Regions from separate parts of the Mesorhizobium sp. M0991 genome, predicted to be linked through region 1. Evidence: predicted binding sites of a transcription regulator. Region 1 holds the regulator's gene; the other holds the start of a gene.
The links. The regulator LexA, encoded in region 1, represses DNA repair genes until DNA is damaged. The targets are predictions, from matches to a motif close to TGTTCNNNNTGTGTTCNG.
Positions count from the first base shown of each region.

Region 2: NKH70_RS01165 (DNA recombination protein RmuC) is a predicted target of LexA. The motif match lies at 2,178-2,195, and genes of this name have one in related genera.

Region 1 covers NZ_JAMYNE010000007.1:66,615-74,323, forward strand. Annotated here, with positions in the region: gene moaC (cyclic pyranopterin monophosphate synthase MoaC) at 1-36, shown strand, start outside; gene NKH70_RS12980 (molybdopterin molybdotransferase MoeA) at 36-1,241, shown strand; gene NKH70_RS12985 (hormone-sensitive lipase) at 1,249-2,079, opposite strand; gene kynU (kynureninase) at 2,177-3,424, opposite strand; gene lexA (transcriptional repressor LexA) at 3,874-4,608, shown strand; gene NKH70_RS13000 (ComEC/Rec2 family competence protein) at 4,602-7,064, opposite strand; gene gltX (glutamate--tRNA ligase) at 7,161-7,709, shown strand, end outside.
Region 2 covers NZ_JAMYNE010000001.1:231,135-238,843, reverse strand. Annotated here, with positions in the region: gene NKH70_RS01175 (cation diffusion facilitator family transporter) at 1-353, shown strand, start outside; gene NKH70_RS01170 (GFA family protein) at 433-837, shown strand; gene NKH70_RS01165 (DNA recombination protein RmuC) at 883-2,145, opposite strand; gene def (peptide deformylase) at 2,249-2,779, shown strand; gene fmt (methionyl-tRNA formyltransferase) at 2,796-3,725, shown strand; gene NKH70_RS01150 (GNAT family N-acetyltransferase) at 3,722-4,231, shown strand; gene truA (tRNA pseudouridine(38-40) synthase TruA) at 4,250-5,005, shown strand; gene NKH70_RS01140 (transporter) at 4,987-5,595, opposite strand; gene dapE (succinyl-diaminopimelate desuccinylase) at 5,598-6,797, opposite strand; gene NKH70_RS01130 (2-dehydropantoate 2-reductase) at 6,927-7,709, shown strand, end outside.

The sequences.
Region 1 (7,709 bases):
ATCACCGGAGATGGGGCCACCGAGGCAGGCCGCTAATGGCGCTGGTCCCAGTTGCCGAGGCGCTCGAGCGCCTGCTGGACGGCGCAGCAGCGCTGCCGGGCGAACGCGTCGCGCTGCTGGATGCCGCCGACCGCGTGCTGGCGGAGCCGGTTGTGGCGCTCCGCACCCAGCCGCCGTTCAACGCCTCCGCCATGGACGGCTATGCCGTGCGGGCGGCCGATATCGCGTCCGTACCAGCAAGGCTTTCGGTGGTCGGCGTGGCGCCGGCCGGACGCGGCTTTACCGGATCGGTGCAGCAGCGGCAGGCCGTGCGCATCTTTACCGGCGCGCCGCTTCCCGAAGGCGCCGACACCGTCGTCATCCAGGAGAACGTCCGCGATCTCGGCGGCGGCAGCGTCGAAGTGACGGAGCCGACGGTGCAGGGGCGAAACATCCGCCGCCTCGGGCTCGATTTCGCCAAGGGCGATGTCCTACTGCCCAACGGCCGCCTGCTCGATCCGGCGGCCTTGTCGCTGGCGGCGTCGGCCAACCACCCCGAGGTCCGCGTGGTCAAACGGCCGCTGGTCGCCATCATCGCCACCGGCGACGAATTGCTGCCGCCGGGCAGCGATCTTGGCCCCGACCAGATCATCTCCTCCAACGCCTATGGTGTCGCCGCTGCCGCACAGTCGGTCGGTGCGCGCGCGCTCGACCTTGGCATCGCGCCGGACCGCAGGGAGGCGATCGCTGCGCTGGTTGAAAAGGCCGTGAAGGCTGGCGCGAATGTCATCGTCACGCTGGGCGGTGCCTCGGTCGGTGACCACGACTTCGTCCATGACGTGCTGACCGGGCAAGGCATGACGCTCGATTTCTGGAAGATCGCCATGCGGCCGGGCAAGCCGCTGATGTTCGGGCGGCTGGGCGACATTCGCTGCATCGGCCTGCCCGGCAATCCGGTGGCGAGTCTGGTCTGCACCCAGCTCTTCCTGAAGCCGCTGCTGGCGCGGCTCGGCGGCCGCGCCTTTCAGCAGGATATAGGTCGGGCACGGCTCGGTGGTGCCATGCCGGCCAATGATCTCAGGCAGGACTATGTGCGGGCCGTTGTCACAGACAACGGCGACACGCTCGTGGCGACGCCGTTCGGCATCCAGGACTCCTCGATGCTGAAAATGCTGGCCGATGCCAACGGGCTGATCGTCCGCGCGCCGTTTGCGCCTGCCGCGGCGGCAGGCTCCCCCTGCGACGTGCTGATGCTACGCTGAACCTGCCTCACTCCGAGATCAAAGTCCGGGTCAGCGGATGGTCTGGATCGGCCAAACCGTCGATGATGTTGAAATGATGCCGGTCAGGCTCGACCACCGAGCTGGTCGCGGCACCCAGGCCGATCCAGATGTTGGCCAGCAACGCGCTCTGGCGCAGGAATTCGGCGCGCTCGCCGCCGCCGGCCCAGCAGGTCAGGCGGGCCTTGTCCATCGGGCGCAGCAGCACCGGACTTTCGGCCTGCGCCTCGGCCTCATCGATCGCCAGCGTCTCGTTCATGCCGGTGCGCATGATCGCGCGCAAATCGTGCACCCCCGAGATCGACAGCACATGACGAACGCGCCGGACCACTTCGGGCGCCAGCGGCGTCGTCGCCGTAACCATCCGGCTAACAAGATGGCCGCCGGCCGAGTGTCCGGTCAGCATCAGCGGCCCTGCGACCATCGCCGCCGCCTTGCCGATCGCCGCGCCGACTTCTTTGACGATGCCGCCAATGCGTATCTGCGGACAGAGAGTGTAGGACGGCATCGCCACCGCATAGCCGCGATCAACAGGGCCAGTGGCAAGATGCGACCAGAAACTCTTGTCGAATGCCATCCAATAGCCGCCATGAACGAACACCACGAGTCCCTTGGGCTTGATGGCCGGCAGGAAAAGATCGAGCCGGTTGCGTGGGTTATCGCCATAGGCCATGTCGAGCCGCGCCCTGCCCTCGGTCGAAAGCACGTTGCGGAAAACCCGCGCGGGCTCGATCCAGGCCGCCGGCCAGCGATCGCTGCCGGCTATGTTGGCGCCGTTGGTATAGGCGTTGTCCCAATCGGCAATGTGACGTTCGAACACCCTGCGCCCTCCCCTGGCAATATGGCCTTGCAACGTAGCCGTAAGCATCGCTCGGCGCGTCGTCGCCAGCCTCACGATTCCAGCTCTCGCATCAATCTCAAGTGACAGCCGCCTTGATGGCGAAGCGCGCATCCTTCCACGCACCGGTGCGCAGAATGTCCTCAAGCACTTCGACTGCCTGCCAGACATCGGCATAGCCGACATAGAGCGGGGTGAAGCCGAAGCGCATGGTCGATGGCGCGCGGAAATCGCCGATCACGCCACGTTCAATCAGCGCGCGCATGATCTGGTAGCCATGCTCGTGCATGAATGAAATCTGGCTGCCGCGTTTTTCCCCGTCGCGCGTGCTTTCGAGCGTTAGCCCGTAAGCGCCGCACCTTGCATCAACAAGCTCGATGAACAGATCGGCCAACGCGATGCTCTTCTTGCGCACCGCCGTCATGTCGACATCGTTCCAGATGTCGAGCGCGCCCTTCAGCGTGCGCATCGACAGGACCGGCTGCGTGCCGCACAGAAACCGGCGGATGCCGGTGCCGGCCGCATAGCCTGGCTCGAAGGCGAAGGGCCGTGCATGGCCCCACCAGCCGGTGAGCGGCTGCTGGATGTCGGCAAGATGCCGCTCAGCCGCATAGATGAAGGCAGGCGCGCCCGGTCCGCCATTCAGATATTTGTAGGTGCAGCCAACGGCAAAATCGGCGTTTGCCTTGTCGAGCTCGACTGGCATCGCGCCGGCGGTGTGGCAGAGATCCCAGACGATCATCGCCCCGGCCTCCTGGGCCCTGCGCGTCAGCCCCGGCATGTCGCGCAGTTCGCCCGACTTGTAGTTGACGTGGTTGACCAGCACCACGGCAGTGCGTTCGTCGATCAGCTCTTCGATGGTCGGCGCGTCGACCCCCGAGAGGCGCAGCAGCGTATCTTTTCGCGTCGAAACCACACCTTCAGCCATGTAAAGGTCTGTCGGAAAACTATCGCCCTCGGCGACGATGACCCGCCGCTGCGGACGCATGGCCATGGCGGCGTGCAGCAGCTTGTAGATGTTGACCGACGTCGTGTCGCAGACCACCGTCTGGCCGGTCGCGGCACCGATCAGGCGCCCGAGCTGGTCGCCAAGTTCAAGCGGCATGTTGAACCAGCCGGCCGTGTTCCATGCGCGGATGAGATCATGCGACCATTCCTCGGTCGCGGCCTTGTACAGTTCATCGAAAGCGGCACGTGAAGCAGCTCCTAGCGAATTGCCGTCGAGATAGATCACTCCTTGCGGCAACACAAAACGGTCGCGCATCGCGCGCAGCGGATCTGCGGCATCCATCGCCTTTATGGCCGCGAGATCGGGAATTCCTGTCATGATTTGCCTGCTCCCCCAAAAATTCAACGCAACGCCGGACACGCATCGACTGTTCTTCCATTACCGGGTAGCGCGCAGCAAGGCTCCACCAGCGAGAAGCAGCCTGACCAGGCGGTGGAAACCAGGAGTTAACCCGAGGTTGGCGTTTTGAGTTCGTTTCGTTCACGGTGCATTGACCAAACCGCACAGTCGATACGGGTTCAATTCCGTGCCCTTTTGCCGACCGACGGCCGATGCCAGTGGCGCCTTCTAGGAAGCCAGAAGGGCGCAAACGACAGCAGAATCAAGGCGATGAGGCTCGCGGCGGGTGAAAATGCGGCATTCCGGTAGGGGCGTGGTTTGTTTCCCGAGCCTTAACGCATTCATTAAACTTTAAACAGTTGCGGAACACAACTGGAACAGATAGGGTTTGTTCTGGGTTTGTTTTTCTGATTCTGTTGGGGGTCGCTATGCTGACACGCAAACAACACGAACTGCTTATGTTCATTCACGAAAGGTTGAAGGAAAGCGGTATTCCGCCCTCCTTCGACGAGATGAAGGAAGCGCTCGACCTGGCTTCCAAATCGGGAATCCATCGGCTGATAACGGCGCTGGAGGAGCGCGGCTTCATTCGCCGTTTGCCCAACCGGGCCCGTGCGCTGGAGGTGCTGCGCCTGCCTGACTCGATCGCCCCCGGCCTCAATGCGGCACGCAAGTTCTCGCCGAGTGTCATCCAGGGCAGTCTTGGGCAAGGTGCCCCTCGGCAGGGCAAGCCGACATCGTCGCGCGTCCCTGCAGCCGGCAATGACGACGATGTCGTCGCCGCCGTTTCGATCCCGGTGATGGGCCGCATCGCCGCCGGTGTGCCGATCGACGCCATCCAGCACCAGACGCATTCGATTTCGGTGCCGCCGGATATGATCATGGGCGGCGAGCATTATGCGCTCGAGGTCAAAGGCGATTCGATGATCGAGGCTGGCATTTTCGACGGCGACACGGTGATCATCCGCAATGCCGATACGGCGAGCCCCGGTGAGATAGTGGTGGCACTGGTCGACGAGGAGGAAGCGACGCTGAAGCGGTTCCGTCGCAAGGGCGCCTCGATCGCCCTGGAAGCCGCCAATCCGGCCTACGAGACGCGCATCTTCGGACCAGACAGGGTCAAGGTGCAAGGCAAGCTCGTCGGACTGATCCGCCGCTACTGAGCTCCGCCCTTGGCGCCGGCTTTGGGTTTGTCGGCCCTGCGGTATGGCGGCAGGCCCCGCGCCGCGCGTGAAAATTTCCGTTGCACGTGCCAGGGCCGGTATGATTTTTCGACGGCAAAGCGGATTTCGGCGCGTGTTGCCGCTTGTGGATCGAAATAGACGGCCGCACTTCCCGCGCGCGCCAGTTGCCGTTTGGTGACGACGAGGACCAGCCGGTCGTAGTAGCAGGGATTATGGGCGGTGGCGTCGTCGATGACGATCAAGCTGGCAAAGGCGCAGGCTGGCCGTGCAGTATCGCGGTCCTTGGCTTGCGCGATGATCGCGCCGGATGGATGCCTGGCAAGGCAGAGGCCGTCCGTGCAAATGAACGGCATGCCCGGCGGTAGGTCGGCCGGATCGGCAATGTCGAATTGCGGATCGTTCTTTCCAGGTGTTTCCGGCGCGACGATAGCCTCTGATGTGAGCGCGCGTTTCCAGTTGTCGATGGTGAACTCATTCGGGCGTGCCCGGTTGACCGCGAGTTCACCGCTGCCGATCGGCAGCGCGACCAGCCGTGCGTCCTCCGAGATCAATACATCGGGTACGCGCGTCTGCGTTGTCGTTAGCAAGCCGGCGAGCGCGAAAGGAAGTGCCGCGAGCCGCAACCAGGTCGTCGCCATGCTGGCAATGACGAGGGCGATCGTCACCAAAAGGACAGATCTCAGCGAAATCAGCCCGACCTCATCGATCGGCGAGCGCTCGGAGATCCACCCGGACAGGGCGATCATCGCCGTCAGCCCCTTGCCCATCACGTAGAGGAAAGGCCCATCCGCGCCGAACGGCATCGCCAGCGCACTGAGGACGGCGAAGGGCATGACGACCAGTGAGACGATAGGCATGATGGCCAGATTGGCGAACAGGCTGAGCGGCGCCACGCGCTGGAAATGCCATATGGCGAAAAGCGCCGTGGCGCTCCCTGCAATGATCGAGGTCATCGCCAGGCCGCCCATGCCCAGCAGGACCTTTCGAGTGGCAAAGCGTAGCGGCGACCGCCGGGGCGGCGGCGTGGTGGCCCTGCCGGCGCGGTAATCAGACCAGCCTGCATAGGCGCCGACAAGGGCCGCCGTCGCGGCGAAGGACATCTGGAAGCTCGGACCGACCACCTCGTGCGGCGACACCAGAATGACGGCGATGGCGATCGCCAGGTTGCGCATGGTGAGCGCGGTCCGGTCGAACAGCACGGCGATAAGCATCACCGCCAGCATGATGAAGCTGCGTTCGGCCGCTACCACAATGCCGGAAAAGACGAGGTAGGCCGCAATCGAAAAAAGCGCGGCGGCCGCGGCATATTTCTTGACCGGCCGTCGCGATGAGAAATCGGGAAACAGCGCAAAGGCGCCGCGTAGCAGCGCCATGATGGTGCCGGCGACCAACGCCATATGCAGCCCCGAGATGGAGATGATGTGGTAGATGCCTGTGCGCCGCATCGCTTCGTTGATCTCCTCGGGAATGCCGGCGCGCACGCCGACGATTAGCGCAGCAGCAATCTCGCCCTCGGCGCCGCCGATGCGGCTGCGGATATGGTCGGCGATGGATTCGCGCGCGTCTTCGATCGCGGAAGAAAGCCGCGCGGCAAGCGGCATGCTGCCCGACGACACGACTTTCGGATTGCCGAGAAAAAAGCCGCTGCCGCCGATACCGGCGAAATAGCTGTCGAAGGAGAAATCATAGCTGTCGGGCCGCACCGGCCCGGTCGGCGGCAGCAGCCGCACATAGCCGGCGATCTCGGAACCGGCGGTCAGCTCAGCCGGTATCTTCATCGCCGAAACGCGGACCCGTTCCGGCATGTAGCGCAGTGTCGGCCTGGCGGTTGAGATCACATCGATCGTCAGCCTGATGCGGCCGCTCGCCATGGGCTCGTACGATACGACGCGACCGGTCAGCCGCGTCGAGATTTCGGAACCGAGCATATGCGTCCCGACACGCCAGGTCTCGAACTTGGCGGCAAGCACGCCAAGCGCGCAGAGCAACGCCACCATGAAGCACAGGCGCGTCCTGGGCCATGACCGCGAGACGACCGCACAAAGGGCTGCCAAGGCGACGATAGCTATCGGCTGTGGGAAGGCCAGCTCGGCCGCCATCGCGAAATACACGACCACCCCGCATGCGAGGAACACCGGCACCAGCAGGAAGGCGACGCCGCGGTCGAGTTCCAGGCCGGCCGCCGAGGTTACGCTGTTGCGGATACGGGACGGTGACGGAAGGCGGAAACGCCGGCGTAGGCGCACGATGGACTCGACCGCGGGCACGGGAACCGTTGCAGGGTCGCTGGCCGGCAGCGACGGAGCATCGAAGCGCGGAGCGGGCAGCAATGCCGGTGTCGGCAGGACAGGCAGGGGAGCGGCAAACAGCAAGCGTTCGCTGACGCCGCTACCAGCGTCCTCGCCCTCGCCCGCACCACGGCCTCGCACAGCCATCGGGTCTGCCCCTTGCGCCCTCGACCTCCTATGCTACATGAACGCGCAATGCGCGAAAGTCCGCAAACCCACTTCCTTCGCCCGCCTGAGAGTACCATGCCCGATAAGGTCGTCACCCGTTTTGCCCCCTCGCCCACCGGCTATCTGCACATTGGCGGCGCGCGCACGGCGCTGTTCAACTGGCTGTATGCCAAGCACACAGGCGGCACGATGCTGCTGCGCATCGAGGACACCGACCGCGAGCGCTCCACCGATGCGGCAACCGCGGCCATTCTCGACGGGCTTTCCTGGCTTGGCCTGACATGGGACGGCGAGCCGGTGTCGCAGTTCGAGCGTGCGCCGCGCCATCGCGAGGTGGCCGAGGAGCTCGTTCGCATAGGCAAGGCCTATTATTGTTATGCGACGCCTGCCGAGCTGGAAGCAATGCGCGAGAGCGCACGGGCCAAGGGGCTGCCTCCCCGCTATGATGGACGCTGGCGCGACCGCGACCCGTCGGAGGCGCCGGCCGGCGCCAAGGGGGCGATCCGCATCAAGGCGCCGACAGGCGGCGAGACGGTGGTGCATGACCGCGTCCAGGGCGACGTGCGCTTTCCCAACAAGGATCTCGACGATTTCATTATTCTGCGCTCGGACGGCAATCCAACC
Region 2 (7,709 bases), on a different contig from region 1:
CGACCGCGATCTTCCTGGCGCGCGAAAGCAAAAGCCTGCTGCTCGGTGAGCCGGCCTCGCCCGAGGTGCAAACAAAGGTGCTGGCCATCGTCCAGCAGGACCCGGCGGTGCAACGCGCGAATGGCGCACTGACGCTGCATATGGGTCCGCAGGAGATCGTAGCCGCTTTGAGCATCGAGTTCGAGGATCATCTGTCTGCGCCGGAGATAGAGACCTGCGTCGAGCGCCTCGAGACACGGCTGAAGGCGGAGATGCCGGAGGTGACGCGGCTCTTCGTCAAGCCGCAGACCACCGGCACCTGGGAACGCCGGAGCAAGGCCTTGGCGGGGGCATCCGGACAAGAACCGGCCTAAGGAAAATGGCTTGAGGAAACCGATGCGTCATCGGGCAGTCCCGGCTATGATCGCAGGCAAAAGCTAGGGAGGAACGAAGATGAAAATCGACGGCGGGTGTCATTGCGGCGCCATCACTTACGAGGCCGAAGTCGATCCGGAAAAGACCACCATTTGTCACTGCATCGATTGTCAGAAGCTAACCGGAACGGCCTTTCGCGTCACGGTGCCGGCGTCCGAGGACAATTACAGGATCACCAAGGGCACGCCGAAGATCTACATCAAGACCGGTTCGAGCGGCGCCAAGCGCGCTCAGGCATTTTGCGGTGAGTGCGGCTCGCATCTCTACGCCACGTCGGCGGGCGAGGGACCGAAGGTTTACGGCATCAGGGTCGGGACGGCACGGCAGCGCGATCAACTGGTGCCGAGAAAGCAGATCTGGCATCGCTCGGCGCTGCATTGGCTGCCGGAATTCGAAGGCATGACCATCATCGAGGAGCAGTAGCGCCAGACCCGGGCGAAGCGCTCGCCTCCGGTTCCGGCGGAGCTCTCAATCGTCGCCTTCGACGACCCTTAGCCTCAACTGCCCGGTTTTCGAATCGGCGACGCGCGGGCTGCTTTCCGCTTTTGCTCCGCTGCCATTCGAACCAGTGGTGTTCTCCGCCGGCTGCACGCCAAACTCCAGCGCCTCGATCTTTTGTCCGCGCCTGGTCACCTTCGATGTCGAGACCAGAATGTCGTCGATATCCTTGGCCGATTGGCCGAAATGCGTCTGCAATTTGCGCACCCGCTCGTCGAGCCGAGACACGTCTTCCATCAGCCGGATAACCTCGCCCTGGATCAGGTGCGCCTGCTCGCGCATGCGTGCATCCTTGAGGATTGCCTGGATGACCTGGATCGACAGCATCAAAAGCGATGGCGAGACGATGACGATCCGCGATCGATGCGCCTTTTGGACAACGGCTTCGAAATTCTCATGGATTTCGGCGAACACCGATTCCGAGGGCACGAACATGAAGGCGGTGTCCTGCGTCTCGCCCTGGATCAGGTATTTTTCGGAAATATCCCGGACATGCACCTCGATGTCGCGGCGGAAAGCCTGTGCGGCGGACTTCTGCAGGTCGGCGCCTTCGGCGGCCCGAATGGCATTCCAGGCCTCGAGCGGAAACTTTGCATCGATGGCAAGCGACGGTGCGCCGTTCGGCATCTTCACCAGGCAGTCGGGCCGGCTGCCATTCGACAAGGTCGCCTGGAATTCATAGGCGCCGTGCGGCAATCCGTCGGCGACGATGGCTTCCATGCGCGACTGGCCGAAGGCGCCGCGCGTCTGCTTGTTGGAAAGGATCGCCTGCAATTGCACGACCTGGCCGGCCAGCGACTGGATGTTGCCTTGCGCGACATCGATAATCGCCAGCCGTTCCTGCAGCTTGGCGAGGCTCTCATGCGTCGATCTCGTCTGCTCGGTCATGGTCTGGCCTAGGCGGCCGGTCATGGCATCGAGGCGCTGGCCGATCGACTGTGTCAGTTCCGCTTGGCGCGCCCCGAACACTTCTGCGATGGCGCCCATGCGGCCCTGCATTTCCGCCTGGCTTGCCAAGATGCCGGCCATCCGCACCTCGGCGTCGCGGGCGTGGTCGGCGGCTTCGGCGGCCGCCACCGCACGCGCCTTGGCCGATCGCCAGAGCGCAACGACGAGCGCCACGAACAGTCCGAGGAACAGCATTGCGCCGAAACCCAGGGCATGGCCGAGCGTGATCGTGGTGGCGCCGAGCCGGGCGACAGGTTCGGACAGGATGGTGGCCAGATCGTTCATGCCGACAGCATAGATGATTCGGTCTACCGGCACAGATCAAAACGTGAACGACCCGAAGGCGCCCCGGTTGACGCTTTTCCTGCGAGGTCTTAGGTGAGACGCCATGTCGATCAAGCCGCTTATCATCCTCCCCGATCCCGTCCTGCGCCAGGTTTCAAAACCGGTCGAGCGTGTCGACGGCGACTTGCGCAAACTGGCCGGCGACATGCTGGACACCATGTATGACGCGCCCGGCATTGGCCTCGCTGCGATCCAGGTCGGCGAACCCTTGCGCATGCTGGTCATCGACCTCGCCAAGGAGGACGAGACGCCGGCACCGCACGTCTTCATCAATCCCGAAATCCTCGAAAGCTCCGACCAGCGTTCGGTCTATGAGGAAGGCTGTCTGTCGATCCCGGACTACTACGCCGAGGTCGAGCGTCCGGCAGCGGTGCGGGTGAAATATCTCGATCGCGACGGCAAGCTGCAGGAGATCGAAGCCGAGGGGCTGATGGCGACCTGCCTGCAGCATGAAATCGACCATCTCAACGGCGTGCTGTTCATCGATTACATCTCCAAGCTGAAGCGCGACATGGTGGTCAAAAAGTTCAAGAAGCTCGCCAGGGACAAGGCGCCAGGCAAGATGGTGGGATAGGGGTCGACGAATGCCCCTGCGTGTCATCTTCATGGGTACGCCTGAATTCTCCGTGTCGACGCTGCGGGCGATTGCCGAGGCCGGGCATGAATTGGCAGCCGTCTACACGCAGCCGCCGCGCGCCGGCGGCCGGCGCGGGCTCGAACTGACGCCGTCGCCGGTGCAGCGCGAGGCGGATCGGTTGGGCGTCGAGGTTCGCACGCCGGTGTCGCTGAAGGGCGAGGCGGAGCAGGAGGCGTTCCGCGCGTTGGGTGCCGACGTCGCCGCGGTAGTCGCCTACGGGCTGCTTCTGCCGAAACCCATTCTCGAGGCGCCGCGGCTCGGTTGCCTCAATGGCCACGCATCGCTGTTGCCGCGCTGGCGCGGCGCCGCCCCTATCCAGCGCGCCATCATGGCCGGCGATACCGAGACGGGCATGATGGTGATGCGGATGGAGGAAGGCCTCGACACCGGGCCGGTGGCAATGGTTGAAAAATGCGCCGTTGGACCCGACATGACGGCCGGCGATCTGCACGACCGGCTGATGGTGTTGGGTGCGGCTCTGATGGTGCAGGCGCTCGAACGGCTGGAACGGAATACACTGACATTTACCACACAGGCCGAGGTGGGGGTGACCTACGCCAAGAAAATCGATAAATCGGAGACTCGCATAGACTGGCTGCGACCTGCCGGCGACGTGCACAACCAGATTCGCGGCCTGTCGCCCTTTCCCGGTGCATGGTGCGAGGCCGAAATCGGCGGCCGCATGGAGCGGCTGAAACTGCTTCGCTCGACGCTCTTGCAAGGCGCCGGCGAACCGGGAGGAATTCTCGACGATCGGCTGACGGTCGCCTGCGGGTCAGGCGCGATCAGGCTGGTCGAAGTTCAACGTGCGGGCGGAAGGCCCATTGCCGCGCAGGAGTTTCTGCGCGGGGCCAAGCTCGAAAAAGGAATGAAATTGTCATGAGCATGATGTCCATACGCGCGGCGACGCCGCGGGACCGCGAGGCGATCCGCCTTGTCGAAGAACACGCATTCGGCCAGCAGGCGGAGGCCGGACTGGTCGACGCGCTGGTCACCGGCGGTGATGCCGTCGTCGAACTGGTGGCGGACGAAGACGGGCAAGTGGTCGGCCATATCCTGTTTTCACGGCTCTTCGTGCAGAATGGCGGCAAGAGCTTCCCGGCGGTGGCTTTGGCGCCTCTGGCGGTCGAGCCGTCGTTCCACGGCACCGGCATCGGCGGTGCGTTGGTCCGCGAGGCTCATATCCGCCTGAAAGCTGCCGGCGAGACGCTCGCCGTGGTGCTCGGCGATCCGGCCTATTATGGCCGCTTCGGCTACAACCGCGCCCGTGCAGTAAAATTCGAGAGCGAGTACCAAGGCGAGGCTTTGCAGGCGCTTGCCTGGGGCGAGGCGCCGGAGACCGGCAGGCTGGTCTACGCCTCGGCCTTCGGCTCAGCCCTCGCCGCCTGATTTCGCCTCGATCCGGGAATGCCGCGTTTTCGCCTCGACATCGAATATGACGGCAGTCTCTTCGCCGGCTGGCAGCGCCAGGCCAACCAGCCTTCGGTGCAGCAGGCGATCGAGCAGGCGATCGAGAAGTTCTGTGGTGAGCAGGTTTCGCTGCGCGCCGCCGGCCGCACCGATGCCGGCGTCCATGCGACCGCTCAGGTGGCGCATTTCGATCTGATCAAGGCATGGCCCGGCGACAAGGTGCGCGACGCCGTCAACGCGCATCTGCAAGCGGCCAAGGTGCGCATCGCCATCCTGAAGGCCGCCGTCGTGCCGGATAGCTTCGATGCGCGTTTCTCGGCGATCGGCCGCCATTACCTCTACCGCATCGTCAACCGCCGCGCGCCGGCGGCGCTCGACAAGGGCAGGATCTGGTGGGTACCGAAGCAGCTCGATGCCGGTGCCATGCACGAAGCGGCAAAGGTGCTGCTTGGCCGGCATGATTTCACCACCTTTCGCTCGACCCAGTGCCAGGCCACCAGCCCGGTCCGCACGCTCGACCGGCTGGATGTCAGCCGGGCGGGCGATTTCATCGAAGTCCGCGCTTCGGCGCGGTCATTCCTGCACAACCAGGTGCGCTCGATGGTCGGCTCGCTCAAACGTGTCGGCGAAGGCGGCTGGACCATTGCCGACCTCAAGGCGGCGCTCGAGGCGCGCGACCGTGGGGCCTGCGGTCAGGTGGCGCCGCCCGACGGGCTGTTTCTCGTCGGCGTCGATTATCCTACGCCTGGCTGATCCGGCACGCTGATACCGAGCAGCGCCTGCAGGCCGAACAGGACGATCAGCGACGCCACGAACATACCGGCAAAAACAGCGCTGCCGACAGCCGCACCCCTGCCGATCGCGACGTTGGTCATCCGCCAGGTCAATACCATCGACAGCGCGAACAGCAGCAGCGACACCAGTCCGGAGACTTCGTTGGCCGACGTCAGGAAAAGCCGGATCAACGCTGATGGCAGCATCATCCAGGCGATGATCGCCGAGGCCCAGTTGCTGGCCACGACATAATGGACGAAACGGCCGCCGACGCCGACCCGCGGCGCCACCAGGGCGAGGCCTATGAGCGGCAGCACCCAGGCGCCGATATCGACAGTGGCCAGGCGGATCAACATGCTGAAACGGCCGACGAATGCGTTGGGATCGCCGATCTCGTTGGCAATACCGACCCAGCCGACGATCAGTGCCGGCGCCGCGACGACGATGGCAAAAAAGGAGTTCCAGAAACCGTCCGCCGAAAGGTCGAGCAGGCGAAATCCGTCGGCCTTGCCGAGCATCAGCCGCCAGGCGCCGGCAAGCGAAGCGTAGGTTTCATCCGCGGAAAGCATCACTAGGATATGTCCTGCGCAAACCAGTCTTCAACGAAGCGCAGATAAATCTGCGTCAGCGTCTCGAGGTCGGCAATCGCCACGCGTTCGTCGACCATGTGCATGGTCTTGCCGACAAGTCCGAATTCGACCACCGGACAATAATCCTTGATGAAGCGGGCATCGGAGGTGCCGCCGGAGGTGGAGAGCACCGGCTTCCTGCCGGTCACCGCCTTGACCGAACCGCCAAGCGTCTCGATCAACCTGTCGTCGCGTGTCAGGAAAACATGGCTCGGCCCGTCGCGCCAAGCGATCTCGTAGTCGACCGGCGTCTTCTTGCCGGCGCGGTATTTCTTGCGTTTCGCCGCCCGGTCGAGGCGATTGTGGATCTCGGCCTGGATTGTCTCGGCGGTCCATGTGTCGTTGAAGCGAATATTGAAGGTAGCCGCCGCCTTCGCCGGGATCACGTTGGTGGCAGGGTTGCCGACATCGATAGAAGTGACCTCAAGATTGGTCGGCTGGAAATCCCTTGTTCCGTTATCGAAGACCGGGTGAAGCAAGGCGTCGACCAGCGTTACCAGGCCTCGCACCGGGTTGTCGGCTAGCTGCGGGTAGGCGGCGTGGCCCTGGCGGCCGTTGACGGTGACCGTGCCCGACAGCGAGCCGCGCCGGCCGATCTTGATCATATCGCCGAGCGCGTCGGGATTGGTCGGCTCGCCGACGATCGCAGCATGCCATTTCTCGCCTTTGGCAGCCGCCCATTCGAGCAGTTTCGTCGTGCCGTTGATCGCCGGCCCTTCCTCATCGCCGGTTATCAGCAGCGAGACCGACCCCTTCGGGCCGCCCTTCTGCGCGATATGTCGCGCTACCGCCGCGACGAAACAAGCAATGCCGCCCTTCATGTCGACGGCGCCGCGGCCGAACATCTCGCCATTGGCGATCTCGGCGGCAAAGGGCGGGTGCGTCCAGGCTGTTTCATCGCCCACCGGCACCACATCGGTATGGCCGGCAAACATCAGATGCGGGCCGTTGCCGGAACGCCGCGCGAAAAGGTTCTCTATGTCCGGTGTGCCGGATTCGGAAAACACCGGGCGCTCGACAGCAAAGCCGAGCGGCTTCAACATTTCTTCCAGCGCGCTCAGCGCACCGCCTTCGGCGGGCGTCACGGAAACGCAGCGAATGAGAGCAGCCAGATTTCTAGTGGGATCGGTAGGCAGCGTCATGGGCAAAAGCGATAGTCGAAAGCGCAAGGCCTGTCACGGCCAGACATAAGGGCCAGCCATGCCGCCGACATTATGGTTTTCATGTCGTATAACTGTGACAAGGCCTCTCGACCAGGACAGGGCCATCGCATGGTCGCGCGTGGCAAGACGATCGTAATCGCCGGTGCCGGCAGTATCGGATGCTACGCCGGCGGCTGCCTGATACTTGCCGGGCGAAAGGTGGTTCTGCTGGCGCGACCGCGCATCGAGCACGCGCTGCAAAAAGGTGGATTGCGCATCACCGACCGTGATGGCCGCGACCGTTCCGTCAAGTCGGAGGCATTGTCGGTCACGGCTGATCCGGCCGCGGCGTTCCCCCGTGCCGATGTCATCCTGGTAACGGTCAAGAGCGGCGCGACGCAAGACATGGCCGGGCTTATTGCGGCCCATGCCCGACCGGACACGATGATACTCAGTCTGCAGAACGGCGTCGACAATGCCGATAAATTGCGAGCCCATCTCACCGCCCGGCCGGTGCTCGCGGGTATGGTGCCGTTCAACGTGGTCCAATCGCCGGAGGGCGAATTGCCGCTTCGCCTGCACCGCGCCAGCGGCGGCAAGGTGATGATCGAACAGGGTCCGACAGGCCTTGACGAAGTGCTTGACGTCGAGGGCTTTGCCGTCGCCACGCATGGTGACATCGAAGCGGCGCTATGGGGCAAGCTGCTACTCAACCTCAACAACGCACTGGTGGCGCTTTCCGGCCTGCCGCTGACGGCAGAGCTTGCCGATCGCCGCTGGCGGCTGATCCTGGCCGGCCAGATCGACGAAGCGTTGGCGGCAATGACGGCGACAGGCATCGAACCCGCTCGCATCGCCGGCCCGCGTCCCGCACTGCTGCCGAAAGTGCTTCGCCTGCCCGACTGGCTGTTC